One region of the Pandoraea thiooxydans genome, then DNA from elsewhere that is predicted to be linked to it. Evidence: riboswitches for the same ligand, from Rfam matches in the RefSeq annotation. Region 1 holds a riboswitch; the other holds the start of a gene.
The links. Region 1 has a riboswitch for thiamine pyrophosphate ahead of PATSB16_RS20275 (FAD-dependent oxidoreductase). Riboswitches for the same ligand answer to the same signal wherever they lie in the genome.
Positions count from the first base shown of each region.

Region 1 (16,055 bases):
TCGAGCACGCGATCATCGACAAGGCCTGGAGCGAGGGTTGGGTCGAGCCGCAGGTCGCCAGGCACAAGACCGGCAAGACCGTGGCCGTCGTCGGCTCCGGTCCGGCGGGGCTGGCGGCAGCCCAACAATTGGCGCGCGCCGGTCATGACGTGACGGTGTTCGAGAAGAACGACCGCATTGGCGGCTTGCTGCGCTATGGCATTCCCGATTTCAAGCTCGAGAAATGGCTGATCGATCGCCGCATGCGCCAGATGGAAGCAGAGGGCGTGACGTTCCGCACCGGCGTCTACATCGGCACGGAAGCCCCCGAGGCGCATATCAACAATTTCTCGAAGGAAACGCTCTCGCCTGAGCAACTGCGGTCGCAATTCGATGCAGTGATCATCGCCGGCGGCGCCGAACAGCCGCGCGACCTGCCGGTCCCGGGCCGCGAACTGGCGGGCATTCACTTCGCGATGGAATTCCTGCCGCAACAAAACAAGGTGAATGCCGGCGACAAGCTTGCCGAGCAGATCAAGGCCACCGGCAAGCATGTGATCGTGATCGGCGGCGGCGATACCGGCTCGGATTGCGTTGGCACGTCGAACCGGCACGGTGCGGCCAGCGTCACGCAATTCGAATTGCTGCCGCAGCCGCCGGAGCAGGAAAACAAGGCGCTGGTCTGGCCCTACTGGCCGATCAAGCTGCGCACCTCGTCGAGCCACGAGGAAGGCTGCGAGCGCGATTGGGCGGTCGCCACCAAACGGTTCGAAGGCAAGCACGGCAAGGTCGAGAAATTGATCGCGGTGCGCGTCGAATGGAAGGACGGCAAGATGCAGGAGGTCGCCGGCTCGGAGTTCGAATTGAAGGCCGATCTGGTGCTGCTGGCGATGGGTTTTGTCTCGCCGGTGCAAACGTTGCTCGGCGCGTTCGGTGTGAGCAAGGATGGGCGAGGCAACGTGCGCGCCACCACCGAAGGCGAGAGCGCCTATGTAACCGACGTGCCCAAGGTGTTTGCCGCGGGCGACGTACGCCGTGGCCAGTCGCTGGTGGTCTGGGCGATCCGCGAAGGGCGCCAATGCGCGCACGCGGTCGACCAGTTCCTGATGGGGCATTCGGTGTTGCCGCGCTGAGCCCCGCTTGCGGAAGTCATGCAAAAGCCACCCGTCAGGGTGGCTTTTTTTCAAAGGGGCCGCCGGGTTGTCGCCGAGCTATGCCGCGATGGTGCCGGAGGCAGTCTCCTCGCGAACTCCGGGCGGCTCGATTTTCAGCGTGTGCTGGTGATAGGCAGCCAGACTGTCACGATGGGCGACGCTGATGATCGCGGTGTGCGGCAGGCGCTCGAGCAGCGTGTCATACAAGCGCCGCTCGGTGGCAACGTCCAGCGCGCTGCTGGCCTCGTCCAGAAAGAGGTAATCGGGGCGCTGCAACAGCGCGCGTGCCATTGCCAGCCGCTGCTGCTCGCCGGGCGACAGGCGGTTTTCCCAGTGTCCCGTTTCATCCAGGCGTTCGGCAAGCCCGTCGAGTTGACACGCGGTGAGCACATCGCGGCAAGCCTCGTCCGAAAAAGCCGATGCCTCCGACGGGTAGCATAAGGCCGCCTTGAGCGTGCCAATCGGTAAATAGCTTTGCTGAGGCAGGAACATCATGCGCTCGCGCGCCGGCGTTTGGATCCGGCCCTGGCCGAAGGGCCAAAGCCCTGCCAGCGCCCTCATCAGCGTGCTCTTGCCGCTACCCGACGGTCCGGAGATCAGCCACCTGGCGCCGGCCGGAATGTGCACCGCGCCCACCTGAGTCAGGGGCGCGCCATTGGGCAGATTCAACTGCAGATCATGTGTGGCGAGATCATGGCCGGTTTCGACTTGAATGCCATCGACCGGATCGGGCAGGTGCATGATGCGATGAAATTCGCGCAGCCGGTTGACGGTGGCTTTCCAGTCGGCCAATGTCGAGTAACTGTTGATGAACCATGACATGGCGCCGCTGACCTGGCCGAAGGCATCGGCCATGCGAAACAGCAGTCCAAGCGACAGGGCGCCGGCAAAGTAGCGCGGCGAGGCCGCCAGCAGCGGGAAGATGCTCGAGACCTGGCCGTAGATCGAGTTGGCGAACATCAGGCGCTTGGTGTAGCGCATGATCAGCCACCAATTGTCGCGAATGTGGCTGAAGGCCGTGCGAAAGCGCTGCGTCTCGGCCGCCGCGCCGCGATAGAACGCGACCTGTTCGGCGTTTTCCCGCAAGCGCACCAGCAGGAAACGGAAGTCCGCCTCGACCTGTTGTTGGCGGTAGCTGATCGACGTCAGCGGTCGGCCGACCTTGTGAATCATGAATGACCCGAGCAGCGCATACAGCGCGGCGGCCCACACCATGTAGCCAGGAATGTGCACGTGCATCGTGCCGAGCGCAAACGACAGTGCGCCCGACAGTGTCCACAGGATGACGATGAATGAAATCAGCGTGACGACGTTCGACAGCAGGTCGAGCGAAAGCGCGAGCGTGCTGGTCGCGAGCGAGCGCAGGTCTTCCGAGATACGTTGGTCGGGGTTGTCGACCAGGTGGTCGCGCTCGATGCGATAGAAGGCGCGATCCCCCAGCCATTGATCGACGTAGCGGTCGGTAATCCACTGGCGCCAGCGGAATTCCAGCATCTGCTGGTAGTAGATGCGGAACGTTGCCAGGAAAATGAAGCTGAAGGCCAGGACGGTGAACTCGATCAGCGACGATTTGAAAACAGCCCAGTCGCGGTGCTCCAGGGCGTTGTAGAAGTTGGTATTCCAGGCATTCAGCCGCACGTTGATGTAGACGATGCCCAGGTTCATGGCGATCACCAGCACCAGCAGGCCGCGGGCCAGCCATCGTTCTTCGGAGAACCAGTAGGGGCGGATCAAGCGCCAGGGACTGATGGATTTCATGATGTATCTGCGTTGGTCGGGGAGGGCAACGCCTCGTCGATTGGCGATCGTTTGACCGAGCGCGGCGAGTTACGTTGCATTGTCATTGCAATCGCAAATGACGAAAACGGGACCTATCGTAACCCAAGTGCCCTTGCGCGGCGGCAAGTCTTTGTGTTGTAATGCTTTCGGGCGAAACAGGGGTGCTTCGCGGCATGACCGCGAGGCTGAGAGAAACCCTTTGCACCCGACCCGGATAATACCGGCGTGGGAAGTTTCCGACTCCTCCAGTAGTCATCTGGCGGGTATGGTGGCAAGCACCTGTTTCGTCCTTGATGCAGTAGCCAGGCAGAAAGGATTCCATGCACCCGCAAAACCAGTATCTCGACCTCGTTGGCGCCGCGCTATGTCCCGGCGTTGTCCAGCTGCGCCCTCGCGCCGATGCCGGAGCGCCCCGATCATGAGTGCCTCGTCGACACGCCCCGACATTGCCGTGCTGGGCGCTGGCCTGGCCGGCCGTCTGTGCGCCTGGCGCCTGGCGCGCCAGGGGTATGAAGTCGCGTTGTACGAGCGCGGCGGACCGGACGGCACGGAGGCCGCCGCCTGGGTGGCCGCCGCGATGCTCGCGCCACTTGCCGAGGCGGCGATCGCCGAGCCGCTGATCGTCGACATGGGTGCCGCGGGCTTGGCCTGTTGGCCGGAATTGCTCGCTGCACTGCCGCGCCCGGTATTCTTTCAGCGCAACGGTACGCTCGTCGTCTGGCACACGCCGGATCGGGCCGAGGCGATCATGTTCGACCGGCGCCTGCGCGCCAATGCGCCGCGGGAATTGCTCGACGGCGGCATGCTGTCATTGAATCAGGCCGCGTTGAGCGAAGCCGAGCCCGCGCTGGCGCAACGCTTTGCCGAAGGCCTGCTGCTACCCAACGAAGGACAACTCGACAACCGCCAATTGCTGGCGGCGCTTGGCGAAGGCCTGCTGGCCGAGGGCGTGCGCCTGCACTGGCATCAAGCAATCGACGATGCCGCGCCGCCCGAGGCCGGACTGATACTCGATTGTCGCGGTCTTGGTGCGCAAGGCGCCTGGCGCGGTCTGCGCGGGGTGCGCGGCGAAGTCGTGCGCCTGCATGCGCCCGGTATCGGCCTGCGCCGGCCGGTGCGCCTGCTGCACCCGCGCTATCCGATCTACATTGCCCCCAAGCAGGACGACGTCTACGTGATCGGTGCGACCGAGCTCGAATCCGACGACATGTCGCCGGTCAGCGTGCGCTCCGCGCTCGAGCTGCTGTCGGCGGCTTTTTCGCTGCACCCGGCCTTTGGCGAGGCGCGCATTCTCGAACTCAATTCCCAGTGCCGCCCGACCTTGCCGGATCACCTGCCGAGCGTTTGCTGGAACGGCGCGCGCACCGTTCGCGTCAACGGCCTGTACCGGCACGGCTACCTGTTGGCGCCGGCCGTGACCGGCGAGGCCTGCGCGCTGGTCGAGGCGGTCCTGGCGCAGCGTGCCGCGCCGGTCGCCCAGGGGCATTTCAAGCAATGGTGCGAGCAACGTGCCTGGCCGGCACTGTTCCATCTGGAGGAGCACTGAATGACGATGGAAATTACGATCAATCAGCAAGCGCTGAAGCTTGCCGAGAACGCCTCGCTGAGTGACGCACTGGCCGCTTTTGGCGCCCAGCCCCCGTTTGCTGCCGCAGTCAATGGCGACTTCGTGCCGAAGGCGCAATACGGTGCGCGCCAACTGCGCCCCGGCGATCGCGTCGACGTCGTGCAGCCGGTCGCGGGAGGCTGACATGAGCCACGCATTGGATGTGTTCTCGCTCTACGATGAGCCTCTGACGAGCCGATTGCTGCTCGGTACGGCCCGCTATCCTTCGCTGCAGATCCTCGAGCAGGCCATCGCCGAGGCGCGGCCCGGCATGGTGACGGTGGCACTGCGGCGGCAGTTGTCCGGGCAAGGGGGGCAAGCCACCGGCAGTCAGTTCTGGGACGCACTGCGCCGCCTCGAAGTGCCGGTGCTGCCGAATACGGCAGGTTGCCACTCGGTCGCGGAGGTGATCAACACCGCGATGATGGCGCGCGAAGTGTTCGAGACCGACTGGATCAAGCTCGAGCTGATCGGCGACGACTATACGCTGCAGCCCGATCCATTCGGGTTGGTCGAAGCAGCCGACAAGCTGATCAGGGATGGCTTCAAGGTGCTGCCGTATTGCACTGAAGACTTGGTGCTGTGCCGGCGCCTGCTCGACGTCGGCTGCCGTGCGCTGATGCCGTGGGGTGCGCCGATCGGCACTGGCAAGGGGGTCATGAATCCCTATGGGCTGCGGGTGTTGCGTGACAGGCTGCCGGATGTGCCGCTCTTGGTCGACGCCGGCCTTGGCCTGCCTTCGCACGCTTGCCAGGTCATGGAGTGGGGTTTCGACGGCGTATTGCTCAATACCGCGGTGGCCCAGGCAACCCATCCGGTGGCCATGGCGAGCGCCTTTGCCGGGGCCGTCGCCGCCGGTCGCGGTGCATTCCTTGCCGGGCCGATGCCTGAGCGCGCAAGTGCGCATGCCAGCACGCCAGTGGTCGGCGTGCCGTTCTGGCATCAGGTGGAGGACCAGCGATGAGCGCGGCGATGCGAGCGATATTTGTCTCGGCCGATGCGCCTGCGCGTCAGCGCCGGGCCGAACAGATCAGTCAGGCATTGGCGCCCTGGCAGGCGCACAGTGAAGCGTCGTGGCGTTTGCATCTGCAAGTGCCGCCCAGTGTCGGGCCGGGCGACCTGCTCTGCCTGCGGGCGGCGCCCGCCAAGGCCGACGTGGCGAACTGGCTGGCCGCTGGTGCGGTGGTGCTGGCAAGCGTGCGAGCATCCGACGGCAAGGTTTGCGACACCTTGCATACGGCCGAGCGCGCGTACCGCCTGGAAGGAACCCACGACGACGATTTCGAGCCGGCTTTGGCCGCTTTCCTGGATGCCGGCTTTGCGCCGCACGACGCGCTGTGCCTGGCACGCGCCTGGCGCGGCGACGGCAGTCACGCCGAGGCGCAATCGGACGCATTCGGCGCATGGCCGGTCCGGCTGGCCTGTTTCCCTCGCGTGCTCGATTTGCAGCCCACGCCGGGCCCTTTCGCGCCGGCGCCGCGCGCGCTGGGCCTGTATCCGGTCGTGCCGGATGCCGACTGGATCGAACGACTCGCCGCCCTGGACGTGGCGACACTGCAGTTGCGTGCCAAAACGGGCGAGCCCGCCTATCTGAATGCGCAGATCCAGCGCGCGGTGACGGCTGGCCGGGCGCACGGCACCCGCCTTTTCATCAATGACCACTGGCGGCTTGCCTTGGCCGCCGGCGCCTATGGCGTGCATTTGGGGCAAGAAGACTTTCAGCGCCTCGATGCCGCTGAGCTGGCAGAGTTGCAGCGCTCGGGCGTGCGGCTGGGAATCAGCACCCACGGTTACTACGAGATGCTGGTCGCTTGGCATTTCTCGCCGAGCTACATTGCCATGGGGGCGGTGTTTCCCACTACGACCAAGGTAATGCCGACGGCACCCCAAGGCTTGGCCAAATTGGCGCGCTATGCCAGATTGATGGCGCCGCACGTGCCGCTGGTGGCGATTGGCGGCGTCAACGAGGAAAATCTTGACCAGGTGCTGGCCACTGGCGTGGGCAGTGCGGCGGTGGTGCGCGCGGTTACCGAAGCCGGCGATCTGGCCGCTGCCGTGACCGAATTGCAAGCGCATTTCCGTGCTCGATCTTGAGTGAAACGTCGGCGGCCGATCGCCGAGCTGGCGATCGGCCGCCGACGATGTCATAAAAATATCCCTTTCTCCGCGCATGATTGCCCCGGTCCGACGCCGGTTTCCGGGCGTGACTGATCTGCCCGCGCGCGGTCGTCGGCGGGGGCCGTCGGCCCATGCCGACTGCGTGCATCACATTTACCCCCTATAATCCGCACATTGCACCGCAAAAAAACTAATTGACGTGTCGATCGTGTCTACAGAAACCCTGCTTGAACTGAACGACGTCAGCTTCGGCTACGCGGAGCGTCTGGTACTGTCCGGACTGAACATGCGTTTCGGGCGCGGCAAGGTGGTGGCCGTCATGGGCGGCTCGGGCTGCGGCAAAACGACTGTGCTGCGCCTGATCGGCGGGCTGGTGCGAGCCAATCAGGGCACAATCGCTTACCGCGGTCGCGATATCGGCCAGCTCGACATCGCGGGCCTCTATCAGTTGCGACGCAAGATGGGCATGCTGTTTCAGTTCGGCGCGTTATTCACCGACATGAGCGTGTTCGACAACGTTGCGTTCCCGCTGCGAGAGCACACCAATCTGCCCGACGAGGTGATTCGCGACCTGGTGCTGATGAAGCTCAATGCCGTGGGCCTGCGTGGCGCACGCGATCTCAAACCCGCCGAAATTTCCGGCGGGATGGCGCGTCGCGTGGCATTGGCCCGGGCGGTGGCGCTCGATCCGGAGCTCATCATGTACGACGAACCATTTGCCGGACTCGATCCCATTTCGATGGGCATCACGGCGAATCTGATCCGCAAGCTCAACGACGCGCTGGGAGCGACGTCCATCCTGGTCACGCATGACGTGCCGGAGTCGTTTGCGATTGCCGATCATGTCTATTTCATTGCCAACGGTCGCATCGCGGCGGAGGGCACGCCCGCGCAACTGCGCGCGTCGAGCGATCCGATGGTGCGGCAGTTCATCGATGCCGAACCCGATGGGCCGGTGCCGTTTCACTATGCGGCCGCGCCGCTGGCCAACGACTTCGGTCTGGGAGGTCGTGCATGATTGCCGCGTTGGGCCGTATGATACGCACCCGGGTCCAGCGCGTCGGCTATGCAACGCGAATGCTGTGGCATGTGCTGGGCGCCTCGGGCGCGATGCTGCGCCGGCCCCGGTTGGTGACCGACCAGATTTTTTTCGTCGGCAACTATTCTTTCGTGATCATTGCCGTGTCGGGCCTGTTTGTCGGTTTCGTGCTCGGGCTGCAGGGCTATTACACGCTGAACAGATACGGTTCCGAGCAGGCACTGGGTCTGCTGGTGGCCCTGTCATTGGTGCGCGAGCTCGGTCCGGTGGTCACCGCGCTGCTGTTTGCCGGGCGCGCCGGCACCTCGCTGACCGCCGAAATCGGCTTGATGAAGGCCGGTGAGCAGTTGACCGCGATGGAGATGATGGCGATCAACCCGCTGGCGCGGGTGGTTGCTCCGCGTTTCTGGGCGGGCGTCATCGCGATGCCCTTTCTGGCGGCGATCTTCAGCGCGATCGGCATCTTTGGCGGCTATCTGGTCGGCGTACAGCTCATCGGCGTGGATTCGGGTGCTTTCTGGTCGCAGATGCAAAGCGGCGTCGATATCTGGAGTGATATCGCCAACGGCGTGATCAAAAGCGCGGTATTTGGTGTGGCGGTGACGTTCATTGCGCTGTATCAGGGCTATGAGTCCCAACCGACGCCGGAGGGCGTGGCCCGTGCCACGACCCGCACGGTGGTATTCGCTTCGTTGGCTGTGCTCGGTCTCGACTTCCTCTTGACCGCATTGATGTTCAGCAATTAATCGATTTAATGACGATGAAAAAACATGCACTGGACTTTTGGGTCGGCTTGTTCGTGATCGCTGGTTTTGCGGCGTTGCTGTTTCTTGCGCTCAAGGCGGGCAACATGAGTTCGTTTTCGTTCAACGCCACTTACCCGATCAAGATGCGCTTCGACAATATCGGCGGGCTCAAGCTGCGCGCGCCGGTCAAGAGTGCCGGCGTGGTGGTCGGCCGGGTCGCCTCGATCAATTTCGATGACAAGCGCTTTCAGGCTGACGTCACACTCGATATCGACTCGCAATACCAGTTTCCGAAGGACTCCTCGGCCAAGATCCTGACTTCGGGCCTGCTTGGCGAGCAGTACATCGGCATCGAGCCGGGCGGCGACGATCAAATGCTCAAGCCCGGCGACACCATTACCATGACGCAGTCCGCAATCGTGCTCGAGAATCTCATCAGCCAGTTCCTTTACAGCAAAGCGGCTGATGCCGGCGGCGGGCACTCGCCAAGCGCTCCAGGCGCGCCTGCCCCGCAAGGGAAATAAGCCATGAAAAACAAAAAACACTTAACGTTACTTTTGGCGACGTGCATCAGCGTCGCGGGATGTTCGACGGTCCGGGCGCCGAGTCCGGCCGATCCGCTCGAAGGATTCAACCGCACCGTTTTTCAATTCAACGACGACCTCGATCGTTATGCGATGAAGCCGGTCGCGCAAGGGTATAAATTCGTTTTGCCCACACCGGTGCGCGCCTCGGTGACCAACTTCTTCTCGAATCTGGGCGATGTCGACAACCTGGCCAACAATCTGCTGCAGGCCAATGTGACCGCGGCCACGCAGGATTTGATGCGCATTGCGATCAACACCGTGTTTGGCGTCGGCGGGTTGTTCGATTTCGCCACGCCAGCCGGGTTGCCCAAACATAACCAGGACTTTGGTGTCACGCTGGGCAAGTGGGGGCTGCCTTCGGGGCCCTATCTGGTGCTGCCGCTGTTTGGCCCCAGCACGATACGCGATACGGTCGGCACGGTCGCGGATCTGCAAATCGATCCGTCCGGTTATTTCAAGCCGATCTGGTTCCGCAACACGTTGTATGGCTTGCGTGTGGTCAACACGCGGGCCAATTACCTCGGCGCCACCAATCTGTTGGCGCAGGCGGCGCTGGACAAATATTCGTTCACGCGTGATGCCTATTTGCAGCGCCGGCAGTATTTGATCAAGGGCAGCTCGGCGAGCGAACAGAATCTGCCCAATTACGACGATGAAAGCGGGCCGACCGCGGCTGCGCCTGCTGCGCCAGCTGAAACGAGTGCGCCAGCTGCGCCGGCAAGCGCGTCCGAACCGGCTGGCGCGGCCGCACCGGCGGGTGCGTCCGCCCCGGGCGCGGCCCAGCCCTCGAACAATGACAACGACAATGCGGTGCCGGTGCCGAACCGGCAGATGGTGCCCAATTCGCTGCGTCTGTTCCATTAGAGGGAAACAGTTTGTTACAAGGGCGCCATTGCCGGCGCCGAACTCCCTTTGCAGTATTTGTTCCAAGGCGAACAACCATGAGAATCCAAGGAAGGCATTAGATGAAAAAATTCTTTCTCATCCCCGTCATATCGTTTTTCATTGCCGGTGCGGCGCTCGCGCAGAACAACCTGGGACCCGAGGACCTGGTCAAGCAGACCGTCAACGAGGTCATGGCCGCAGTCAAGGCGGACAAGTCGATACAAGCCGGCGATATTCAGCATATCTCCGAGTTGGTCCAGGAAAAAATCCTCCCGCACGCCGACTTCCAGCGAACGACCCGCCTGGTGATGGGGCGCAACTGGAACAAGGCTACGCCTGAGCAGCAGCAGCAAATCACCGAGCAATTCAAGCAACTGCTGATCCACACTTACTCGGGTGCGATCGCGCAGATCCGCAATCAAACGGTGACTTACTTGCCCTATCGCGGCCAGCCGGGTGATACCGACGCGGTAATTCGCACGCAAGTGGTCAACAACGGCCAGCCGATCGAGATCGACTATCGGCTCGAGAAAACCCCCGCTGGCTGGAAGGTTTACGATATCAACGTGCTTGGCGCATGGCTGATCCAGGCTTACCGGGATCAATTCACGCAGCAGATCAGCGAGCACGGCGTCAGTGGCTTGCTGAGCTTCCTGACCGAGCGCAACCGCCAACTGGCCTCCGGTACGGCAAACTGATCTATGCTCGCGCTGCAATCCGAACTGACGCACGACACCGCAGCCGCGGTACTGCGTGATGGCATGGCGTCGATCGACGCTGGGGAGACCCAGGTCGATTGCGCCGCGCTGATGCGTTTCGACTCGTCGGCGCTGGCGGTATTGCTGGCGTTGCGGCGACACGCGATCCGCCGCGGCGCGACGCTGGCCTTCAGCAATCTGCCCGACGAATTGACCAGTCTGGCACAGGTCTACGGGATCACTCATTTGTTGGCTAACTGAGCACTGCGCCGGCCGACCGCTCGGCGGCCGGGGGCGACTTCCCCTATAATCTGGGGTTTCTTCAAATTCCCGTTCCAATTTATCCGGATGCGCCGCCCGCGAGCGGCGCGGATCGTTTATGGCGGCTATCGAAATCCGTAACGTTAAAAAGCGCTACCGAGCCCTGCAGGCGCTCAAGGGCGTTACGTTCTCCATCGAGCAGGGCGAATTCTTTGGCTTGCTCGGGCCCAACGGTGCCGGCAAGACGACGCTGATCAGCATTCTGGCCGGACTCGCGCGCGCCGACTCGGGCAGCATTTCCGTGCTCGGGCACGACGTGGTGCGCGACTACCGTCAGGCACGTCGGGAGTTGGGCGTGGTGCCTCAGGAACTGGTGTTCGATCCGTTCTTTACGGTGCGCGAGACGCTGCGCCTGCAGTCCGGCTATTTCGGGCTGCGCCACAACGACGCCTGGGTCGACGAGGTCATGGCCAATCTGGATCTGACCGACAAGGCCGACGTCAATATGCGCGCGCTGTCCGGCGGCATGAAGCGCCGCGTGCTGGTGGCGCAGGCGCTGGTCCATCGACCGCCGGTGATCGTGCTCGATGAGCCGACCGCCGGGGTCGACGTCGAGTTGCGTCAGACGCTGTGGAAGTTCATCTCCAGGCTCAATCGCGAGGGTCATACGATCGTCCTGACCACTCACTATCTGGAGGAGGCCCAGGCGCTGTGCGACCGGATCGCGATGCTCAAGCTCGGCGAGGTCGTCGCGCTCGAACCCACCACCCAGCTGCTGCAGCGGTTCGGCGGCCCTCGCCTGGTGCTGCGCTTCGCGCAGGGCACCCTGCCGCAGAGCCTGCGGCCGCTGCTGATCGAATCCCATAATCTGGACGGCCGCCACTTCGCGCTGCGCCTGGGCGGTTGCGACGAGGTCGAATCGATCCTCGCGACGTGCCGTGCCAACGGCTGCGTGATCGAAGATATCGATATTCAGCGGGCCGACCTGGAAGACGTTTTCGTGCAGATCATGGGCGACGCGCACGGCGCCGAGCCGGCGCCGCTAAGAGAGACGGCAATATGACGGGTTTTCGCACACTGCTGTACAAGGAGCTGTTGCGCTTCTGGAAGGTCGGTTTTCAGACGGTCGCCGCGCCGATCATCACGGCGCTGCTTTACCTGCTGATCTTTGGCCACGTTCTCGAGGGCCGGGTAAAGGTCTACAGCCAGCTCAATTACACGGCGTTCCTGGTGCCGGGGCTGGTGATGATGAGCGTATTGCAGAATGCGTTCGCCAACAGTTCCTCGTCGCTGATTCAATCGAAAATCACCGGTAATCTGGTGTTCGTGCTGCTGCCGCCGCTCACGCATTGGGAGATGTACGCGGCCTACGTGCTGGCATCGGTGGCTCGCGGACTGACGGTCGGATTCGGGGTTTTTCTCGTCACCGTGGCTTTCACGCACCTATTGTTTGCCGATCCGCTGTGGATTCTGATGTTTGCGTTTCTGGGCGCGGCGATTCTCGGCACGCTGGGATTGATTGCGGGCATCTGGGCGGAGAAATTCGATCAGTTGGCTGCCTTCCAGAATTTCCTGATCATGCCCGCCACTTTCCTGGCGGGCGTGTTTTACTCGATTCACTCGCTCCCTCCGTTGTGGCAGGCTATTTCTCATCTGAACCCCTTTTTCTACATGATCGACGGCTTTCGCTACGGCTTTTTCGGTGTCTCCGACGTCGATCCGTTCGTCAGTCTGACGGTCGTCGGCACTACGTTTCTGGTGTTGGCGGCGATTGCTCTGCGCCTGTTGAGCACCGGCTACAAGCTGCGTCATTGAACACATTTGCAAGGAGCGGCCATGCTGCCCACCCCCGAACAGATCAAGCAATATATCGAGACAGGCCTGGCCTGTGAGCACATCGAAGTCGAAGGCGACGGCCAGCACTTCTATGCGACCATCGTCAGCAGCGCATTCGAGGGCAAACGGCTGATTCAGCGCCATCAACTCGTCTACGGCGCGTTGGGTGAGCGCATGAAAGCGGAAATCCACGCGCTGTCGATGAAGACGTTGACGCCGGCCGAGTGGCGCGCCTGAGGCCAGGCCGAGCAGCATCCCCCGACATTACGGCAGGAACGAAAGCAAGGTGACAAACGCATCAAACGAGTGGCGTGACTCATGAGAATCACGCAAGACGATGGGCTATCGGGCGTCGCTCGGGCCAGGGAAAAGCAGACCACGGACGAGCCAAGCATGGATAAACTGGTTATCGAGGGGGGCGGGCGCCTGAGCGGGGAAATCCCCGTATCGGGTGCGAAGAATGCCGCTTTGCCGATTCTTTGCGCCAGTTTGCTCAGCGCGGAACCGATCGCGCTGAGCAACGTCCCCGAGCTGCACGATATACACACGATGCTCAAGCTGCTGCGGCAAATGGGCGTGACGGCAACCCGCGACGGCGATACGGTAACGATCGGCGCGCAGCATATCTCGCGCCCCGAGGCGCCGTACGATCTGGTCAAGACCATGCGTGCGTCGATTCTCGTGTTGGGTCCGCTGCTGGCGCGCTGCGGGGAGGCTCGTGTCTCGCTGCCGGGCGGCTGCGCGATCGGCGCGCGGCCAGTGGATCAGCACGTCAAGGGCCTGCAGGCAATGGGTGCCCAGATCAGCGTCGAGCATGGCTACCTGGTGGCCAAGGCCGCCCGTCTCAAGGGCGGGGCGCGCATCGTCACCGACATGATCACCGTCACCGGCACGGAAAACCTCATGATGGCCGCGGTCCTCGCCGATGGCGAGACCATCCTGGAAAACGCCGCCCGGGAACCGGAGGTGGGCGATCTGGCGAACCTGCTGGTGAAGATGGGCGCCCGCATCGACGGCATCGGCAGCGACCGCCTGGTGATTCAGGGCGTCGAGCGGCTGCATGGTGCCGAGCATCGGGTCATTCCCGACCGCATCGAGGCGGGCACGTTTCTCTGCGCGGCGGCCGCGACCATGGGCGACATCGTGCTGCGTCACGTGACGCCGGGGCTGCTCGATGCCGTGCTGGAAAAACTGCGCGAGACGGGAGCGGCCGTCAGCGCCGGCGACGACTGGATTCGGGTCGCCATGCAGCGCCGGCCCAAGGCGGTGAGTTTTCGCACCTCCGAATACCCGGCGTTTCCGACCGACATGCAGGCGCAGTTCATGGCCCTCAACAGCGTGGCCGAAGGCACGTCTCAGGTGGTGGAAACCATTTTCGAGAATCGCTTCATGCACGTGCAGGAATTGACCCGGCTGGGTGCGAACATCGCCGTCGAGGGCAATACCGCCGTGGTGACCGGCGTGCCGCGCCTGTCCGGCGCCACGGTCATGGCGACTGACTTGCGCGCCTCGGCCAGCCTGGTGCTGGCCGGACTGGTGGCCGACGGCCAGACCACGATCGACCGCATTTATCACCTGGATCGCGGTTACGACCGCATGGAAGCCAAGCTGTGCGCGGCTGGCGCCTCAGTGCGTCGCGTCGGTGCACGTCAGGGAGACCTCGCATGACCCGCACCGCCACCACTGCCGCCGCGCAAACGCCTGAACCGGTTCGTCGCAGCTCGCCGCAGCCACTCACACTCGCGTTGTCAAAAGGGCGTATCTTTACAGAAACGATGCCCTTGCTGGCAGCGGCCGGTATCGAAGTCACCGAGGATCCTGAAACGTCGCGCAAGTTGATTTTGCCGACCACCGATCCGAATTTGCGCGTCATTATCGTGCGCGCCTCCGATGTGCCGACCTATGTCCAATACGGTGCGGCGGATTTCGGCGTGGCGGGCAAGGACGTGCTGCTCGAGCATGGCGGCAATGGGTTGTATCAGCCGATCGACCTGAACATTGCCCGATGCCGGATGTCGGTGGCTGTACCGGCGGGTTTCGATTACGCCAATGCCGTGCGGCAAGGTGCGCGCCTGCGAGTGGCGACCAAATACGTGCAGACGGCGCGCGAGCATTTTGCCGCCAAGGGGGTTCACGTCGACCTCATCAAGCTGTACGGGTCGATGGAATTGGCGCCGCTGGTGGGGCTGGCCGATGCAATCGTCGACCTGGTCAGCACCGGCAGCACCTTGCGGGCGAATCATCTGGTTGAGGTGGAGGAAATCATGCCGATTTCCTCGCGCCTGGTCATCAATCAGGCTGCGTTGAAACTCAAGCGAGTATCGCTGCAGCCTATTTTGGCGGCTTTTGAACGGGCCGCCCGGTAACACAGCATGAAGATGAAGATACGCAAACTCGATGCTGCCGCGGCGGACTTCCCGCGGCAACTGAGCCAGTTGCTCGCCTTCGAAGCGAGTGAGGACGAAGCGATCGAGCGCGCAGTCGCCGCGATTCTGGCCGACGTCAAGGCGCGTGGCGACGATGCCGTGCTCGAGTACACCAATAATTTCGACAAACTCGATGCCACCAGCATGGCGAGTCTCGAGCTGCCGCCCGGCGAGCTGGAGGCCGCGCTCGATGGCCTGGAGCCCAAGCGCCGCGCCGCGCTCGAGGCCGCCGCGGCCCGCGTGCGGGCCTATCATGAGAAGCAGCGCATCGAATGCGGCAGCCATAGCTGGCAGTACACCGAGGCCGACGGCACCGTGCTGGGGCAAAAAGTCACGCCGCTGGACCGTGTCGGCATTTATGTGCCCGGCGGCAAGGCGGCTTACCCGTCGTCGGTGCTGATGAATGCGATTCCGGCGCGCGTTGCCGGCGTCAAGGAAATCATCATGGTGGTGCCCACGCCGGGCGGCGTGCGCAACCAGCTAGTATTGGCGGCCGCCCACATCGCCGGGGTCGACCGGGTCTTCACCATCGGCGGCGCGCAGGCGGTCGGTGCGCTTGCCTACGGCACGGCGACCCTGCCGGCGGTCGACAAGATCGTCGGGCCGGGCAATGCCTATGTGGCTGCGGCCAAGCGGCGAGTGTTCGGCACCGTCGGCATCGACATGATCGCCGGTCCGTCCGAGATCCTGGTGCTGTGCGACGGGACCACCAACCCCGACTGGGTGGCGATGGATCTGTTTTCGCAGGCCGAGCACGACGAGCTGGCCCAATCGATCCTGCTTTGCCCGGACGCCGCGTATCTGGCCAAGGTCGAGGCGGCCATGCAACGATTGATCGACGAAATGCCCCGGCAAGCGGTCATCCGCGCTTCGCTCGAAGGGCGCGGCGCGCTTATCAAGGTGCGCGACATGGACGAGGCTTGCGACATCGCCAACCAGAT
Region 1 covers NZ_CP014839.1:4,374,365-4,390,419, forward strand. The annotation lists gene PATSB16_RS20265 (glutamate synthase subunit beta) at 1-1,112, shown strand, start outside; gene PATSB16_RS20270 (ABC transporter ATP-binding protein/permease) at 1,191-2,891, opposite strand; TPP riboswitch at 3,060-3,161, shown strand; gene PATSB16_RS20275 (FAD-dependent oxidoreductase) at 3,331-4,458, shown strand; gene thiS (sulfur carrier protein ThiS) at 4,465-4,662, shown strand; gene PATSB16_RS20285 (thiazole synthase) at 4,664-5,482, shown strand; gene PATSB16_RS20290 (thiamine phosphate synthase) at 5,491-6,612, shown strand; gene PATSB16_RS20295 (ABC transporter ATP-binding protein) at 6,845-7,654, shown strand; gene mlaE (lipid asymmetry maintenance ABC transporter permease subunit MlaE) at 7,651-8,421, shown strand; gene mlaD (outer membrane lipid asymmetry maintenance protein MlaD) at 8,430-8,945, shown strand; gene PATSB16_RS20310 (MlaA family lipoprotein) at 8,949-9,872, shown strand; gene PATSB16_RS20315 (MlaC/ttg2D family ABC transporter substrate-binding protein) at 9,974-10,591, shown strand; gene PATSB16_RS20320 (STAS domain-containing protein) at 10,595-10,852, shown strand; gene PATSB16_RS20325 (ABC transporter ATP-binding protein) at 10,971-11,915, shown strand; gene PATSB16_RS20330 (ABC transporter permease) at 11,912-12,667, shown strand; gene PATSB16_RS20335 (BolA family protein) at 12,689-12,925, shown strand; gene murA (UDP-N-acetylglucosamine 1-carboxyvinyltransferase) at 13,082-14,356, shown strand; gene hisG (ATP phosphoribosyltransferase) at 14,353-15,054, shown strand; gene hisD (histidinol dehydrogenase) at 15,061-16,055, shown strand, end outside.

Region 2 (16,055 bases), 730 kb from region 1:
ATCAATTGGCGGTGGTGGTCGACGACGCCGAGGCCGGCATTACCGACGTCGTGCGAGGCGCCGATCTACTCGATTCGACCGCGCGTCAGATCTATTTGCAGCAATGTCTGAAGATGCCCGTACCAGGCTATATGCACGTGCCGCTGGTATTGGCGCAGGATGGCGAAAAACTCAGCAAGCAAAACGGCGCCCAGCCGCTCGATCGCAGCGCACTGCTGTCGGAGTTGGCGTGGGCAGCTCGTTTTCTCGGGCTGCCGATGACAAGTGATAGCGCTGCTACCCTGGAACGCTTTTATGAATGCGCGATCGCCGCGTGGGGTCAGCGCTGGGTGACATGCTCGCCGGCGTGATTCGCATCGCGGCGCCGATGGCTGCGCGATGCTTCAGTCGCGCGGCGTCTTGAGCGGTACGCCGCCCAGCAGCGCGGCCAGCTGGCGCTTGGGCGGCTTGGGCGATGCCGGTTCGGAGGTTGCCTTGACGTCAGCGGCCTCATCCTCTTTGGCCGGCGCGGGCTCATACGGCTTGTAAAAAATCTCGTCCTCGGGGGCGACATGCCGCGGCCGCGTCGAGCGCGGCGGGCGGCGCTCGAAGCTGCCCGAGCGCCCATTGCGCCGCTCCTCCCCATCGCGCTCGTGATAAGCCGAAGTACGCGTGAGTTGCAGCTGCCCGCGCGGGATGTCCCGTTTGATCAGCTTCTCGATTTCGACCAGATGCTTGCGCTCGTCCGGCGCGCACAGCGAGATCGCTTCGCCCGAGGCGCCGGCGCGGCCAGTGCGGCCGATCCGGTGCACGTAGTCTTCCGGGTTGTAGGGCAAGTCGTAATTGATCACGCCGGGCAACTCGGCGATGTCCAGGCCACGCGCGGCCACGTCGGTGGCCACCAGCGCGGCGATACCGCCCTGCTTGAAAGCCTCGAGCGCCTGCATTCGTTCGGCTTGCGATTTATCGCCGTGAATCGCCGCCGTGACCACGCCATCGCGCTCCAGTTGGCGCGCCAGGCGGCTCGCGCCGATCTTGCTGTTGACGAATACGATCACCTGTTTGAGATCGCGCTCCCGCAGGAGTTGTACAACGGCCGCGCGCTTGTCGTCTTCGGCCACTTCGTACACCACTTGCTGCACGTTCTCGGCCGTCGCGTTGCGCCGCGCCACCTCGATCGTGACGGGGTCGCGCAAATAACTGGCGGCCAGTTTTTTGATTTCGCCGGAGAAGGTCGCGGAAAACAGCAGGGTCTGGCGCGATTTGGGCAGCAGGTTGAGGATGCGCTGCAAGTCGGGCAGAAAGCCCATGTCGAGCATCCGGTCGGCCTCGTCGAGCACCAGGATCTGCACCTGGCCAAGATCGACAGTGCGTTGCTGTACATGATCCAGCAGCCGCCCCGGCGTGGCGATCAGGATCTCCACGCCGCGTCGCAATTCTGCCTCCTGGGCGCGCATGTCGACGCCGCCGAACACAACCGTGCTGCGCAATGCCGTGTGCTGCGCATAACCGCGCACGTTGTCGGCCACCTGATCGGCCAGCTCCCGGGTCGGCGTCAGAATCAACGCTCGCACCGGGTGCCGCGCCGGCGAGGTGCTGGTGCTGGCGTGCGCCAGCAGGCGCTGAATGATCGGCAGCGAAAAACTGGCGGTCTTGCCGGTGCCGGTCTGTGCCGCGCCCATCACGTCGCGCCCGGCCAGCACGATAGGAATGGCCTGCGCCTGGATCGGGGTGGGTTGCGTGTAGCCCTGGTCGGCCACCGCACGCAGGATATCGGAATGCAGCCCGAAGCTGTCGAAGCCGGCGGTGGGAACAGCATTCACATCAGACATGGGCGAATTTCTCTGGCAAAAGAACGAAGTGGTAGCACGGTCACGCCGCGCAAAGCATTGTCACGAAGATAGTCTGGCTGGCGCAGAAGGCGCCCAGGATCACTGGAACGAGCGCGATGCAAGCAGCACATTCATGCAGCGAGGACCTCGCCATTGCGGTGGCGGCAGCCCTCGGAAAGATAAAAATCAGGCAGATTCTAGCACTTTGGGAGAAACATCGTATGGTAGCCGGCCAATATCGCTTTCCCGCCGGCCCCGCCACGCTATCGAGCGGACGTCTGTTCCCCGCGGTGCGGCTTCGGTCCGACCGTCGCCTGCCGCCTGGCCTGATCGACTGCGAAACGGCGCGCCAGCACTGCGCACACCATCAATTGCAACTGGTGAAACAGCATCAGCGGCAACACGATGACGCCGACCGTGCTGCCGGCAAACAGCACGTTGGCCATCGGGATACCGCTGGCCAGACTCTTTTTCGAGCCGCAGAAGATGATGGTGATCTCATCTTCGCGATTGAAACCGAGATAGCGGCTCGAAAAGGTCGTGAACGTCAGCATCAGCCCGAGCAGAATCGCGCATGCGAGCAGCAGGCCGCCAAGCGCCAGCAGCGGTATTTGATGCCATAGCCCGCCGATCACCGCGGCGCTGAAAGCCGTATAAACCACCAGCAGAATCGAGCCTTGGTCAACCACCTTGAGGACGATCTTGTGCCGATCGACCCACCCGCCGATCCAGCGGCGCAGCACCTGCCCCGCCACGAAAGGCAGCAGCAGCTGCAGCACGATCTTGCCGATCGAATGAAGCTCGCTGCCCGGGCCGCCATGGTGCAGCACCACCAGGCTGACCAGCAGCGGGGTGATGAAGATTCCGAACAGGCTCGACCCGGACGCGCTGCAGATCGCCGCCGGCACATTGCCGCGCGCGATCGACGTGAACGCAATGGCCGATTGCACGGTAGCCGGCAAGGTGCACAGGAACAGCAGTCCGATGTATAGGGTCGGCGTTATCAGCAGCAGAAACAGCGGCTTGAGCAGCAGCCCCACCAGCGGAAAGACCGCGAAAGTGCTGAGAAACACCAGCAAGTGCAGTCGCCAGTGCGTAGCCCCGGCCAGCACGGCCTCGCGCGACAATTTCGCGCCATGCAGGAAAAACAGCGCCGCGATGGCGAAGCTGGTCAAGACTTCGAACACCTTGCCGAGCTCGCCCCGGCAGGGCAAGACGCTTGCGATCGCCACGGTGGCGACCAGCATCAGGGTGAAGTTATCTGGGAGAAAACGGGGGCGGGCCATCACAATCTCGAATTACGGACTCACGCCGCGATGCGCGGCGTCATGCAAGCAAAATGTCCCCTTCGAGCAGCGCGAATGGGGGTACGGGCCGCATTACAGCGCAAAGGCGTTTGAAATGCAAATGCATTTAAAACGTCGATTTATACGTTTTTTGCATTAAACGTGCGACGCACCGCCCCTTGGGCAAGCCAGCAGCCTAGGGGCGAACCTCCCTTGTTTCGCCGTGCTGCAGAATCCAGAAACGCGACGGCGGCAGTTGCTGCGCATGCAGCGCTTCGAGCAGCTTGCGCGGCGGCTCGTCGAGCGGCTCGTCGGTCAGGTGGAAGGTGCCCCAGTGAATCGCCAGACCCTGACGGGTGCGTGTATCTTGCAAAATCCTGACCGCTTCGTCCGGATTGACGTGCTGTGCGCGCATGAACCAGCGCGGCTCGTAGGCGCCGATCGGGATGGCCGCCAGGTCGATGCCGCCGAAGTGCGCGCCGATCGCCTTGAATTCGTCGCAATAGGCGGTGTCGCCGGTGAACAGGAAGCGAAAATCCGTCCATTCCGCGACCCAGCCGCCCCATAGCGTGCGGTTGATGTCGCGCAGACTGCGGCGGCTCCAGTGCTGGGCCGGCACCAGGTGCATGCGCGCGGTGCCCAGCGTCGCATGCTGCCACCAGTCGAGCCCGATGACCGGGCCGATGCCTCGCCGCAAGAGCCAGTCGTGCAATCCCAGAGGGGCGAAAAAGGTCGGCGCGCCGCCGGCCTGGCGGGCCAGCGCGCGCAACGTCGGCAAATCGAGATGATCGTAATGGTTGTGCGAAAGCAACACCGCATCGATGCGCGGCAGCCGGTCGAGCCCCGGCGTAGCGGGCACCAGCCGACGCGGGCCCAGAAACGGCAATGGCGAGGCGCGCTCGCTGAAAATCGGATCGGTCAGTAGGTTCAACCCGCCGGCTTGCACCAGCACCGTGGCATGCCCGACCCAGGTCACCAGCGGCTCGGGGCCCGGGCGCCACACCTGCGGCAACGCCTCGGCCACCGGCAAGTCCGGGATGGCGCGCCCGCCGGCGCTGCCTTGCCGCGCACGCCAGCGGTCCCATTGCCAGCGCCAGAAACTTCCCGAGCGCGCAATCCGCTGCCGGTTGCGGAAACGCCCGTCCCGGGCATCGCGCGGCGCGCCGGTGCGCGGTGGTAACTCTGCGGAATTCATGATTTATGCCTCAGGCGAAAAAGTCGTATCAGTGTACTCAGACAACAGTGGCCGACAAAAAACACGGCGCCATTAAAGCCGTTGTCACAAAGACATCCCATAGTGCGAAGCGGGGCATTTTTACGGGGAAAATATGCAACACCTGAGTCTAAACAAAAAACTATGGCTCGCCTTGGCAGTCGTTTGGTGCGGTTTGATCGTGATGATCGCTTGGGGTGTCATGACGGCCCGCAGCACCATGCTCGACGAGCAGCGCAATACGCTCAAAAGCATGATTCAGGCGGCCAATAGCATTGTCGCCACCTACGAGGAGTTTTCCACCAGCTATGCGATGACGCCCGACGACGCCAAACGCGAGGCGCTGGCCCAGTTGCGCTCGATCCGCTATGGCAAGGACGGCTATATCACCGTGAGCGACGCGCGGCCCGTGGTGCTGATGGATTCCGTCGACGCAAGCCTGGAGGGCAAGCCGGCCGCCAAAGTCAAAGACAAGCGCGGTACCGCCGTGTTCAGCGCAATCGCCAAGGCAGGCGACCAAAAGGGCGGCGGCTTCGTCGAGTACTTCTGGCCCAAGCCAAGTGGCGGCAAGCCGATCGAAAAGCTTACTTACGTTCGGTACTTCAAACCGTGGGGCTGGTACCTGAGCACCGGTGTCTATCTGGATGACGTCGCCGCGGCCTCGCGTTTGGCCCTGCTGCGCGCCGCCGGACTCGCCCTGGCTGTCGGGCTGGCAGTCACGGCGGTGATGCTGGTTATCATCCGCAACGTCAAGCGCAGCCTCGGCGGAGAGCCGACCTACGCGGCGGGCGCGGCCGAGCGCATCGCAGACGGGGACTTGCGCCAACCCGTCGAGACGAGGAGCGACGACCGGCGCAGCATGCTCTATGCGATGCGCCGCATGCAGCAAAATCTGGTGGGCATCGTGGCCCGTATCCAGACCGCCAGCGCAGCGATTACGCATGCTGCCGGCGATATCAGCCAGGGCAATGCCGCTCTGGCCACGCGCACCGAAGAACAGGCCGCGTCGCTCGAAGAGACGGCCGCGAGCCTCGAACAACTGACCGCCAGCGTGCGGCAGAACGCCGAGCACGCCACGCAGGCCAGCCAGTTCTCGGCCGGTGCGTCGGCCACGGCCTCGCGCGGCGGCAAGGCGGTCGGCGATGTAGTCGAGACGATCAACGAAATTGCCAGCAGTTCAAAGAAAATCGGCGAAATTACCGGATTGATCGAAAGCATCGCGTTTCAGACCAATATTCTGGCGCTCAACGCCGCGGTCGAAGCCGCCCGCGCCGGCGAACATGGGCGAGGCTTTGCGGTGGTCGCCGCAGAAGTGCGCGCGCTGGCACAACGCTCGGCGGCAGCGGCCAAGGACATCAAGGAACTGATCGCGCAAGCCTCCGGCAAGGTCGACGCCGGCACCCGGCTGGCGGCGCAAGCCGGCGGCACGATGCAGGAGATCGTCACGGCGGTGCAGCGCGTGAGCAGCCTGATGGACGAGATTGCCGCGGCCACCGTCGAGCAGAGTCATGGGATCGAGCAAGTCAATCAGGCGGTCATGCAAATCGACATGACGACCCGCCAGAACGCCAATCTGGTCGAGGATACTCGCGCTGCGGCGCAAGCGCTCGAGGCACAAGCCGGACAATTGCACGCGGCGGTCGCGCTGTTTCGTATCGATCAGGGCGCGGCGTCCCCCCTTGCCATCGACACGGCGCAGGCGCCCGACCAAGCATCCGCCAGCGTGCCGAGCGACGCCCCGTTGGCGGCGCCGCCGGCGCAGGAGATCAGGCCGTTGCGGCTGGCCACCGCACGACGCGCTTGAGACCGGTTATTTGACCACGGTGCGAAAGCTGATCGCCAGGCGATTCCAGGCATTGATATTGGCGATTGCGAATGTCAGGTCGGCGATCTCCTTGTCGGAGAAGTGATCTTTGAGGGCGGCGAACGCATCGTCCGGCGCGCGAGTCTCGGCAATGCGCGTCACCGCCTCGGTCCAGGCCAGCGCGGCACGCTCGCGCTCGCTGAAAAAGGCCGCTTCGCGCCAGGCTGCCAGCACATGCAGGCGGCGCTGGTCCTCGCCGTCGCGCAGCGCCTCGCGCGCGTGCATGTCGCAGCAGAAAGCGCAGCCGTTCATTTGCGAGGCGCGCAGCCACACCAGATGCAGCAAACCGACCTCAAGACCGCATTCCCTCAGATACGCGCCAATGCTGAGCATGCTCTGATAGGGCGGGGTCGACAGCTTCGTGTAATTCAAGCGGGGTTCCATGACGGGCTCCTGATAAAAGTCGAGAGAAGATAACTGCATATCACGGCAGAAAGCTTACCTGTGGCATGCCACAGTAGACAGATCCAAAAAACGCTAAAATCAGTGGGCCATGCCACCCCACTCCACACGCGCCTGCGACGCACCCTCCCCAACCCGCGGCTTCGATTTTGCCCGCCTGGATCTGGCCGCCGCCGCTGACGCGGCGCCGGCCCCGGCGTATCGGGTGCTCTACCAACGGATTCGCGAGGCCATTCTGGCCGGCCAATTGAGCGCCGGCAGCCGACTACCGTCGACGCGCGCGTTGGCCAGCACGCTGTCGGTAGCCCGCGGCACGGTCGAGGCCGCCTATGAGTTGCTGGTCGCCGAGGGTTTCGTGGTTGGACGCGGTGCCGCTGGCAGTGTGGTCAACCCGCAATTGGCCGGCACCCGTCCCGTGCGGCGCGACACCGCCGCCAGCGTCGCGCCGTCGGCCGGACGCCAGGCCGGCGGGCCATTGCCGCTGCAAAACGGCACGCCAGCGCTCGATGCTTTTCCCCGCAAGCTATGGGCCCGCCTGTCGGCGCGCCAGGCGCGAAATTTCCCCAGCGCCGCGCTGCCCTATCAGGACCCCGCGGGTTGGTGGCCTTTGCGCGCCGCCCTGGCCAACTATCTGGCGATCGCGCGCGGGGTCCAGTGCGCCCCCGAACAGATCATGATCACCGCCGGCTATCAGGGCGCGCTGGCGCTCGCCGCCAAGCTGCTGCTGCAACCGGGCGACGAAGTCTGGCACGAAGACCCTGGTTACTTCTTCACGCGCGATGCATTGCTTTTGGCACGGACCACCATCGTCCCGGTGCCCGTCGACGCGCAGGGCATGGACGTTGCCGCCGGCCTGCGCCGCGCGCCCGCGGCGCGTATGGCGGTCGTCACGCCCTCGCATCAGGCGCCGCTCGGCGTGGCGCTGTCGCTGCCTCGCCGGCTGGCGCTGCTGCAGTGGGCGGCCGAGCACGGCGCCTGGATCGTCGAAGACGACTACGACAGCGAGCTGCGCTACAGCGGCGCGCCGCTGCCCGCGCTCAAGAGCCTCGATCAGCAGGGCCGAGTGCTCTACGCCGGCTCGTTCAGCAAGGTTCTGTTCCCTGGCCTTCGGCTCGGTTATCTGGTGCTGCCGGACGCGCTGATCGAGCGTTTCACCACGGCCAGCACGCTATGGTGGTCGGCGCATGGCTGGCTGGAACAGGCCACCGTCGCGGATTTCATGGAGCAGGGACATTTCAGCCGGCACGTTCGGCAAATGCGGCAGCTTTATGCGGCGCGACGCATGGCCCTGGTCGAGGCGCTGCAGCACCATCTGGGCGGGTATATCGATGCCGTGCCGCCAGCCGGCGGCATGCATTTGCTCGGCTGGCTGCGGCCCGACGCCAGCGACGAGGCGTGCGCGCGGGACGCCCGCAATCATCGCCTGGCGCCCGCCGCGCTCACGCCATGGTGCACCGAGGTGCGCATGCGCCCGGCGCTGTTGCTCAATTTCACCAACCTGCCCGTCGAGCACGCCGCGCAAACGGTACGCCGCCTGGCGCGCGTTGCAGGCCTCTGAGACACGGCTCCGAGGCACGAAGCGGTGCGCTTTTCGGGACGCGGCGCAACTTGTATTCCCTGCCGACTCGGTGTATCGTTGCCCTCAGCTTAGCGCAGGGGTCCTGCAACCACGTTGCGGGTGAGACATACCCTTAGAACCTGATCTGGATAATGCCAGCGCAGGGAGCGTGACACCTCCCCTCGTGTGAATTGTCCCCTGTGCCGCCGACCGGGCATCAACCGGTCACTTTTGTATGTTGGGGCTGAATCCAAAGGAAGCAGAGCAGTTTCGCAGTCTCGATGCCGACGCAGGCAGCATGCGCGGCACGACGGCACTGCGGCAGAATTCTTTTGATCCAGTCCCCCGTGCCAGCCAGGAGACAATTGCATGAACGCCAACCCCAAGTTTCTCTCAGCCACCGCCCACGTCGATGACGCGGCGATTCAACCGCTGCCCAATTCGCGCAAAATCTATGTGACAGGCTCGCGCCCGGATATTCGCGTGCCGATGCGCGAGATTTCGCAGGCCGACACCCCGACCAGCTTCGGCGGCGAGACCAACCCGCCGGTGTTCGTGTACGACACGTCCGGCCCCTACAGCGACCCGGATGCGAAAATCGACATCCGCTCCGGCCTGCCCGCGTTGCGCGCGGCCTGGATCGAGGACCGCGGCGACACCGAGGTGCTGCCGGGGCTGACCAGCGCCTACGGCCGCGAGCGCGCGGCCGACCCGCAACTCGACGAATTGCGCTTTCCCGGCCTGCACCGCACGCCGCGCCGTGCCAAGGCGGGCAAGAACGTCACGCAGATGCATTACGCGCGGCAAGGCATCATCACGCCGGAAATGGAATACATTGCCATTCGCGAAAACCTGCGCCGCGAGGAATACGTGCAAAGCCTTCGGCAGTCCGGGCCGCAGGGCGAAAAGCTGGCGAACCTGATGACCCGCCAGCATCCCGGCCAGCATTTCGGCGCCGCGATTCCGGCCCAGATCACGCCGGAATTCGTGCGCGACGAAGTCGCTCGCGGGCGCGCCATCATCCCCAACAACATCAACCACCCGGAAAGCGAGCCGATGATCATCGGCCGCAACTTCCTGGTGAAGATCAACGCGAACATCGGTAACTCGGCGGTCACTTCTTCAATCGGCGAGGAAGTCGACAAGATGACCTGGGCGATCCGCTGGGGCGGCGACACGGTGATGGATCTGTCGACCGGCAAGCACATTCATGAAACGCGCGAGTGGATCATTCGCAACAGCCCCGTACCGATCGGCACGGTGCCGATTTATCAGGCGCTGGAAAAGGTCAATGGCAAAGCCGAGGACCTGACCTGGGAAATCTTCCGCGACACGCTGATCGAGCAAGCCGAGCAAGGCGTCGACTATTTCACGATTCACGCCGGCGTGCGTCTGCCGTTCGTGCCGATGACGGCCAGCCGCATGACCGGCATCGTCAGCCGCGGCGGCTCGATCATGGCCAAATGGTGCTTGGCGCATCACGAGGAAAGCTTCCTGTACACGCACTTCGAAGACATTTGCGAGATCATGAAGGCCTATGACGTGGCGTTCTCGCTGGGTGACGGCTTGCGCCCCGGCTCGATCTACGATGCCAACGACGAGGCCCAACTGGCCGAGCTCAAGACCCTGGGCGAATTGACGCAAATCGCCTGGAAGCACGACGTGCAAGTGATGATCGAAGGCCCTGGCCACGTGCCGATGCACCTGATCAAGGAGAACATGGATCTGCAGCTCGAGTACTGCGACGAAGCGCCGTTCTACACGCTCGGGCCGCTGACCACCGACATCGCACCTGGCTACGATCACATCACCTCGGGCATCGGCGCGGCGACCATCGGCTGGTACGGTACCGCAATGCTGTGCTACGTCACGCCCAAGGAGCATCTGGGCCTGCCCAACAAGGACGACGTGAAGGAAGGCATCATCACCTACAAGCTCGCCGCGCACGCCGCCGATCTGGCCAAGGGCCATCCGGGCGCGCAGATTCGCGACAATGCGCTGTCCAAGGCGCGCTTCGAGTTCCGCTGGGAAGACCAGTTCAACCTGGGCCTGGACCCGGACAAGGCGCGTGAATTCCACGACGAGACGCTGCCCAAGGACTCGGCCAAGGTAGCGCACTTCTGCTCGATGTGCGGCCCGCACTTCTGCTCGATGAAGATCACGCAGGACGTGCGCGAATACGCCGCCAAGCAGGGTCTGTCGGAGCAGGACGCACTCAAGCAGGGCATGGAAGTCAAGGCGGTCGAGTTCGTCAAGAGCGGCGCGCAAATCTACCAGCGCACCTGAGGCAGTCCTCGAACCGCAGCACGCCGAGCGGCGCTGCTGCCCTGTGCAATCCCCGGCGCACGCTTCGTGCGCCGGGGATTTTTCGTTAACCGCGCGATGCGACGGGACAATCTTCCGAAGCGGTCCTGCCGGCTGGTGTGCGGCGCATCTCGCCAACGTCCGGTTTTGTGGCATGCTGTCGAAGCTTGCCCTGCCCCAGACCCTTGTTTACCGATTCGCAAACCGAAGTTTTCACATTCACACAACCAGAAACCCTTTGGTAACAACCGTCAATCCCCGGGTGCCGTCATGAGTGCGTATGCCTTCTTCCTAACGCTCGTCCTGCTGATACTGATCAGCGCCTTCTTTTCGATCTCCGAGATCGCCCTCACCGCCTCCAAGCGAACCAAGCTGCAAGTGCTGTCCGAAAAGGGCGAGCAACGCGCGCTGAAAATCATGCTGCTCAAGGAGCAGCCCGGCAATTTCTTTACCGTGGTGCAGATCGGCGTCAACGCGGTGGCGATCCTCGGCGGCGTGCTCAGTGAAGGCGCCCTGAACGGATATCTGCGCGACGCGGTCCTGCCGTTCGTCGCCCCGGCGGCGGCCGAGCGTGTGGGCAGCATCGGTTCGTTTCTGATCATCACCGTGCTGTTCATCCAATTCGCCGACCTGATTCCCAAGCGGCTGGCGATGATCAATCCGGAGCAGGTGGCATTGCGCATCATCGAACCGATGCTGATGTGCATCCGCCTGCTCAAGCCGCTGGTGATGGTCTTCAACGGTCTGGCCAATCTGCTGCTGCGTCTGTGCAAATTGCCCACCCGATCGATCGAGCACGTCACCTCGGAGGACATCAGCGCGATCATGGACGCGGGCGCAGAAGCGGGCGTACTGCGCAAGCAGGAACTGCATCTGATCGAAAACATTTTCGAGCTGGAATCGAAGAACATTACCTCCGTCATGACCTATCGCGACGACGTGGTCTACTTCACGATTGCCGGCGACGAAAAGGGCATACGCGAGAAGATCACCGCGCGGCCGCATGCCAAATATCTGGTGTGCCGCGACGATATCGACAACGTGCTCGGTTTCATCGACTCCAAGGACTTGCTGCAACGCGTGGCCAACGATGACTTCAGCAGCGTGATACGCAATATCGAAAAGTTCTACAACAAGAAGCTGCTGGTCATTCCCGATACGCTGAATCTGTCCGAGGCGCTGGCCCGATTCAAGGAAGCGCGCGAGAACTTCGCCGTGATCATCAACGAGTACGGGCTGGTGGTCGGCGTGGCCACGCTCAACGACATCGTCACCGCGCTGATGGGCAGCGTGATCTACCCGAGCGACGACGAGCAGATCGTCAAGCGCGACGACCACTCGTGGCTGGTCGACGGCGTCACGCCGATCGACGACGTGAAAAAGGCGCTGCAGATCGAGGAATTGCCCGGCGAGGGCGACTATGAAACCATCGCCGGCTTCATGATCAACGCGCTCAAGCGCATTCCCAAGAAATCCGAAGCGGTCGAGGCCGCCGGCTTTCGCTTCGAAGTCGTGGATATCGATAACTACAAAATCGACCAGTTGCTGATCTCCCGCCTGTCCTGAGCAGCCCTCGCAGGCTGCTGCAAAACGCAGCGAGCGGATTGAATCCGCTCAGGCCAGCGCGCACCAACCGCAGCCTATGCGGTGTCGGTGGGGATGCCGGGCACCGCCCGCCGCCAGCCAGGCACGCGCAGTCGTTTCTCGACGCTTTGCTAGCGTCCGGCCGGCAGGCGCACGGTGTACTGCCCCGATTTTTCGTCGTGCAGCACCCGCACCAGGTCGTGCCTTTCGGCGTCCTCGACGAGTTCCTTGAACGAGCGATAGCCGTAATAGGTTTCGTTGAATCCCGGCGCGCGACGCTTGAGGGTCTGCTTGACCATCGAGCCCCAGATTTTTTCGTCCGAATCGCGCTCGGCGATCAGTGCTTCGACGGTTTCCACCAGCAGGTCGAAGGCTTCCTGCTGGCGCTCGTTCTCGGCCGAGGCGCCGGCGGCCGACTTGGCCGCGCCACCGCGCGCGCCGGTCTTGCGGGGCGCGCGCTTTTTCTTGGCTTCCTGGGCCCGCACCAGATCGTCGTAGAAAATGAATTCGTCGCAATTGGCCGTCAATAGATCGGAAGTCGAGTTTTTGACGCCGACGCCGATCACGTGCTTGTTGTTCTCCCGCAGCTTCGACACCAGCGGCGAGAAATCGGAGTCGCCGCTGAGAATCACGAACGTGTCGACATGGGCCTTCGTGTAGCACAAATCGAGCGCGTCGACGACCATGCGGATGTCGGCGGAGTTCTTGCCGGATTGCCGTACATGCGGAATTTCGATCAGCTCGAACGCCGCCTCATGCATCGGCCCCTTGAACTCCTTGTAGCGCTCCCAGTCGCAATAGGCTTTCTTGACGACAATGCTGCCCTTGAGCAACAGGCGCTCAAGCACCTTCTTGATGTCGAACTGGGCATACTTCGCGTCGCGAACGCCCAATGCGACGTTCTCGAAGTCGCAAAACAGGGCCATGTTGGTGATTTCGATTTGACCAGCCATCGGGTTCTTCCTGGTAAGAGTCTCGCCGTAGCGCCGGGCGGTTGAACGCCAGCCTAACACGGGCAGGCGTTTGCCGGCGCTGCGCAAGATTTTTTAATGATTGTTTGCTTATTCGGAAAAAACAGCGTATAAACGAGAGCTAGGCAAGTCAAGATGAAAGTCAGTTGATCGCCGGTTCTCTCTGCAGTTGTTCGCACTCAGCGCTTCCGTTCTCAATTTTCCTTGTTTGTCTTTCCCGTGGCGTCGCATTTCGCATTCGCCATTATCCAGTTTTGTCAGGAATATCATGAGTTCAGGTACAGTCAAGTGGTTCAACGATGCCAAGGGTTTCGGCTTTATTACGCCGGATGACGGTGGCGACGATCTTTTCGCGCATTTTTCCGCGATCGAAGGCGACGGCTTCAAGTCGCTGCAGGAAAACCAGAAAGTCTCTTTTGAGATTACCAAGGGTCCGAAAGGATTGCAGGCCTCGCGCATTCGCCCGGCCTAAGTCTGCAGCGCACTAATCGCAATGCCGGCGCATCCGAGAGGGTGCGCCGTTTTGTTTTGATCGGAATGTTGCCGGCGCACGCACCTTGGCGCCCCATCGCACGAGATCCGGCGCAGCCACCCGCCTCGGTCGAATCTTCAGAGGCTGGCGAGATTCAAGGAGAACGCTACCATGGCCAAAGGACAACTACGCGGCAACAAGGAAGCGAAGAAGCCGAAGCAAAACAAGCTGCCGGGCAAGCCCATTTCGCCCGATGCAGTGCTTCGCACAACCTCCACCGTCACTGTCGTGCCGGATCGCCACAAGAAAAAATAACCAGCCGCTACCGCGCTGCTGGTGCAATGCCGCCGGCCTTCGGGCCGGGCGGCCGCCCATGCGTATGGCCCCGAACGAGGCCGATGCGCTCTTGCCATCCCCGCGGTCGTCCTACCGGCCGCCCGCTTGGCATTCAACCGACAAGGAAACTGCAATGGCAAAAGAAGAACTTATCGCAATGAACGGCATGGTCGACGAAGTGCTGCCGGACTCACGCCTGCGCGTCACGCTCGAGAACGGCCACAGCCTGATTGCCTACACCTCGGGCAAGATGCGCAAAAGCCACATCCGCGTGCTCGCCGGCGACAAGGTGTCGCTCGAGCTGTCGCCTTACGACCTGAACAATGGCCGCGTGACTTTCCGTCACATCGAAGGACGCGGCCCCTTCACCCCGGCACGCCGCCGCTACTGAACGGCGGTCTGCCGAGTCGGCGCAGGTGGCGGCAGTGCCGCCCTCCGCCGCCCGGCTGCGCGCCGCTCAGTCGACGCGCACCGGATTGGCCGCGGCGTCGCCGACGACCGTGTTCCAGGCGCGCACGCGCCACGCCTTGACCAACCCCTCGCGCACGTAGGGATCGGCGCCGACGAACGCTTCGGCGACGGCCGGCGAATCGCCCTGGAAAAGCAGCATGGCGGCGTCCGCCGGTTCGGCGAGCGCGCCGCCCAGCAGCAACTCGCCGCGGCGCGCCGCCTGCCAAGCCAGCGCCAGATGCGCGTCGCGAAACTGTGCGCGACGCTCCAGATAATCGTCGCAAAGATCGTAGAACAGGACGTAGTGCATGTTGTTCGCTCCTTGGCCGCCACGGCCAGCGGGTTATCTCACGGCATCGGCTCGTCCAGCGCTTCGAGCAGTCGATCCGTCAGGCCGGACGCACGGCGGCTGGGTGTCGCCACCGCCGCGGCAACCACCGGCCACGGCGCATAGACCGCGACACTCGTGCGCGCGCGCGTCACCGCAGTGTAAATCAGCTCCCGGGTCAGCACGCGGCTGCCCTGCTCCGGCAGCACCACGGCAACCCGCTCGAACTCCGAACCCTGCGATTTGTGCACCGTCATGGCAAACGCGGTTTCGTGCAGCGGCAGGCTGGCCGGCGAAAACAATCGGAAAGCACCATGCTCGCCGGGAAAGGCCACGCGCAACGCCCCATCGCCGCCCGTCGGCAGAGCGATCCCGATATCGCCGTTGAATAGCCCCAGCGCGTAGTCGTTGCGGGTGACGATGACCGGCCGCCCGGCATACCACGCGTCGGCCGACAGCAACGTCGTGGTGCCCACCCCGGTGCGCTGCACGAAGGCACTCGCCAGTTGTCCGTTGAGCGTCTGGACGCCACGCCGCCCGCCACGCGTGGCGCACAGCACGCGAAACCGGTTGAATGCCGCAAAGAGCTCGGCCGCGACACCCTCGGCTGGCGCTGCGCGCAACGCCGCCACCCTGTCGCCATACTCGGCATAGCCGTCGGCCAGCTGCGCAAGGTGCTCGCCGTCGAGCGGCGCACGCGTGGTCTCGTACAGCACCACGCTCTGCCCGGCCTGCGGCGGATCGCCGCCAGTCAATGCCTGCCGTACCTCGCCGACGCGCCCGTACTTGATGCCCTCGGCCACGCGACCGATCGCCGAGGCGCCACCGAACCGGTAGTTGCGTTCGAGCCAGATCACGCTATCGCGCAGGGGGGCCGGCGTCGCGGGCGCCGGCGGCGGTTGCAGCAACGCCGCGGGAATCGTCATGTCGCGCGCCAGCGCCTCCCGACACGCCGGCGAGAGCGCCGCGCCGGCACTCAATTCGCCAAATACCGCGCCCGCCTCGACCGCGGCGAGCTGATCCTTGTCGCCCAGCATGATCAGGCGAGCACCGACCGGCACGGCCTCGAGCAAATGCGTGGCGAGCGACAGGTCGATCATCGATGCTTCGTCGATCACCACCAGGTCGTAGGGCAGCGGATTGTCGGCATGATGACGAAAACGCCGGCCGGATTGCCGCGCGCTCTCGGGCACCACACCGAGCAGGCGGTGCAGCGTCAACGCCGCCGCCGGCAAGGCATTGCGCACTGCGGGCGGCAAGTGCCCGGCGCGTGCGGCGAGAGCTTCCTGCATACGCTGCGCCGCCTTGCCGGTGGGCGCGGCAAGCGCAACGCGCAATTCCGGCTGACGTTCGAGCAGGCAGGCCAGTAAGCCGACTACCGTGGTCGTCTTGCCCGTGCCGGGCCCGCCGCTGAGAATCACGATGCGCTGGCGCATCGCCAGCGCGGCCGCCGCCATCTGCCAGTTTGCCTCTGGC
Region 2 covers NZ_CP014839.1:635,507-651,561, reverse strand. The annotation lists gene gluQRS (tRNA glutamyl-Q(34) synthetase GluQRS) at 1-350, shown strand, start outside; gene PATSB16_RS02900 (DEAD/DEAH box helicase) at 384-1,811, opposite strand; gene PATSB16_RS02895 (bile acid:sodium symporter family protein) at 2,075-3,097, opposite strand; gene PATSB16_RS02890 (MBL fold metallo-hydrolase) at 3,294-4,292, opposite strand; gene PATSB16_RS02885 (methyl-accepting chemotaxis protein) at 4,495-6,114, shown strand; gene PATSB16_RS02880 (carboxymuconolactone decarboxylase family protein) at 6,121-6,558, opposite strand; gene pdxR (MocR-like pyridoxine biosynthesis transcription factor PdxR) at 6,668-8,134, shown strand; TPP riboswitch at 8,221-8,318, shown strand; gene thiC (phosphomethylpyrimidine synthase ThiC) at 8,504-10,420, shown strand; gene paeA (polyamine export protein PaeA) at 10,709-12,004, shown strand; gene PATSB16_RS02860 (NYN domain-containing protein) at 12,154-12,975, opposite strand; gene PATSB16_RS02855 (cold-shock protein) at 13,262-13,465, shown strand; gene PATSB16_RS20985 (hypothetical protein) at 13,637-13,780, shown strand; gene infA (translation initiation factor IF-1) at 13,935-14,192, shown strand; gene PATSB16_RS02845 (YciI-like protein) at 14,259-14,561, opposite strand; gene recD (exodeoxyribonuclease V subunit alpha) at 14,600-16,055, opposite strand, start outside.
Region 2: another riboswitch for thiamine pyrophosphate. It lies ahead of thiC (phosphomethylpyrimidine synthase ThiC); the one in region 1 lies ahead of PATSB16_RS20275 (FAD-dependent oxidoreductase).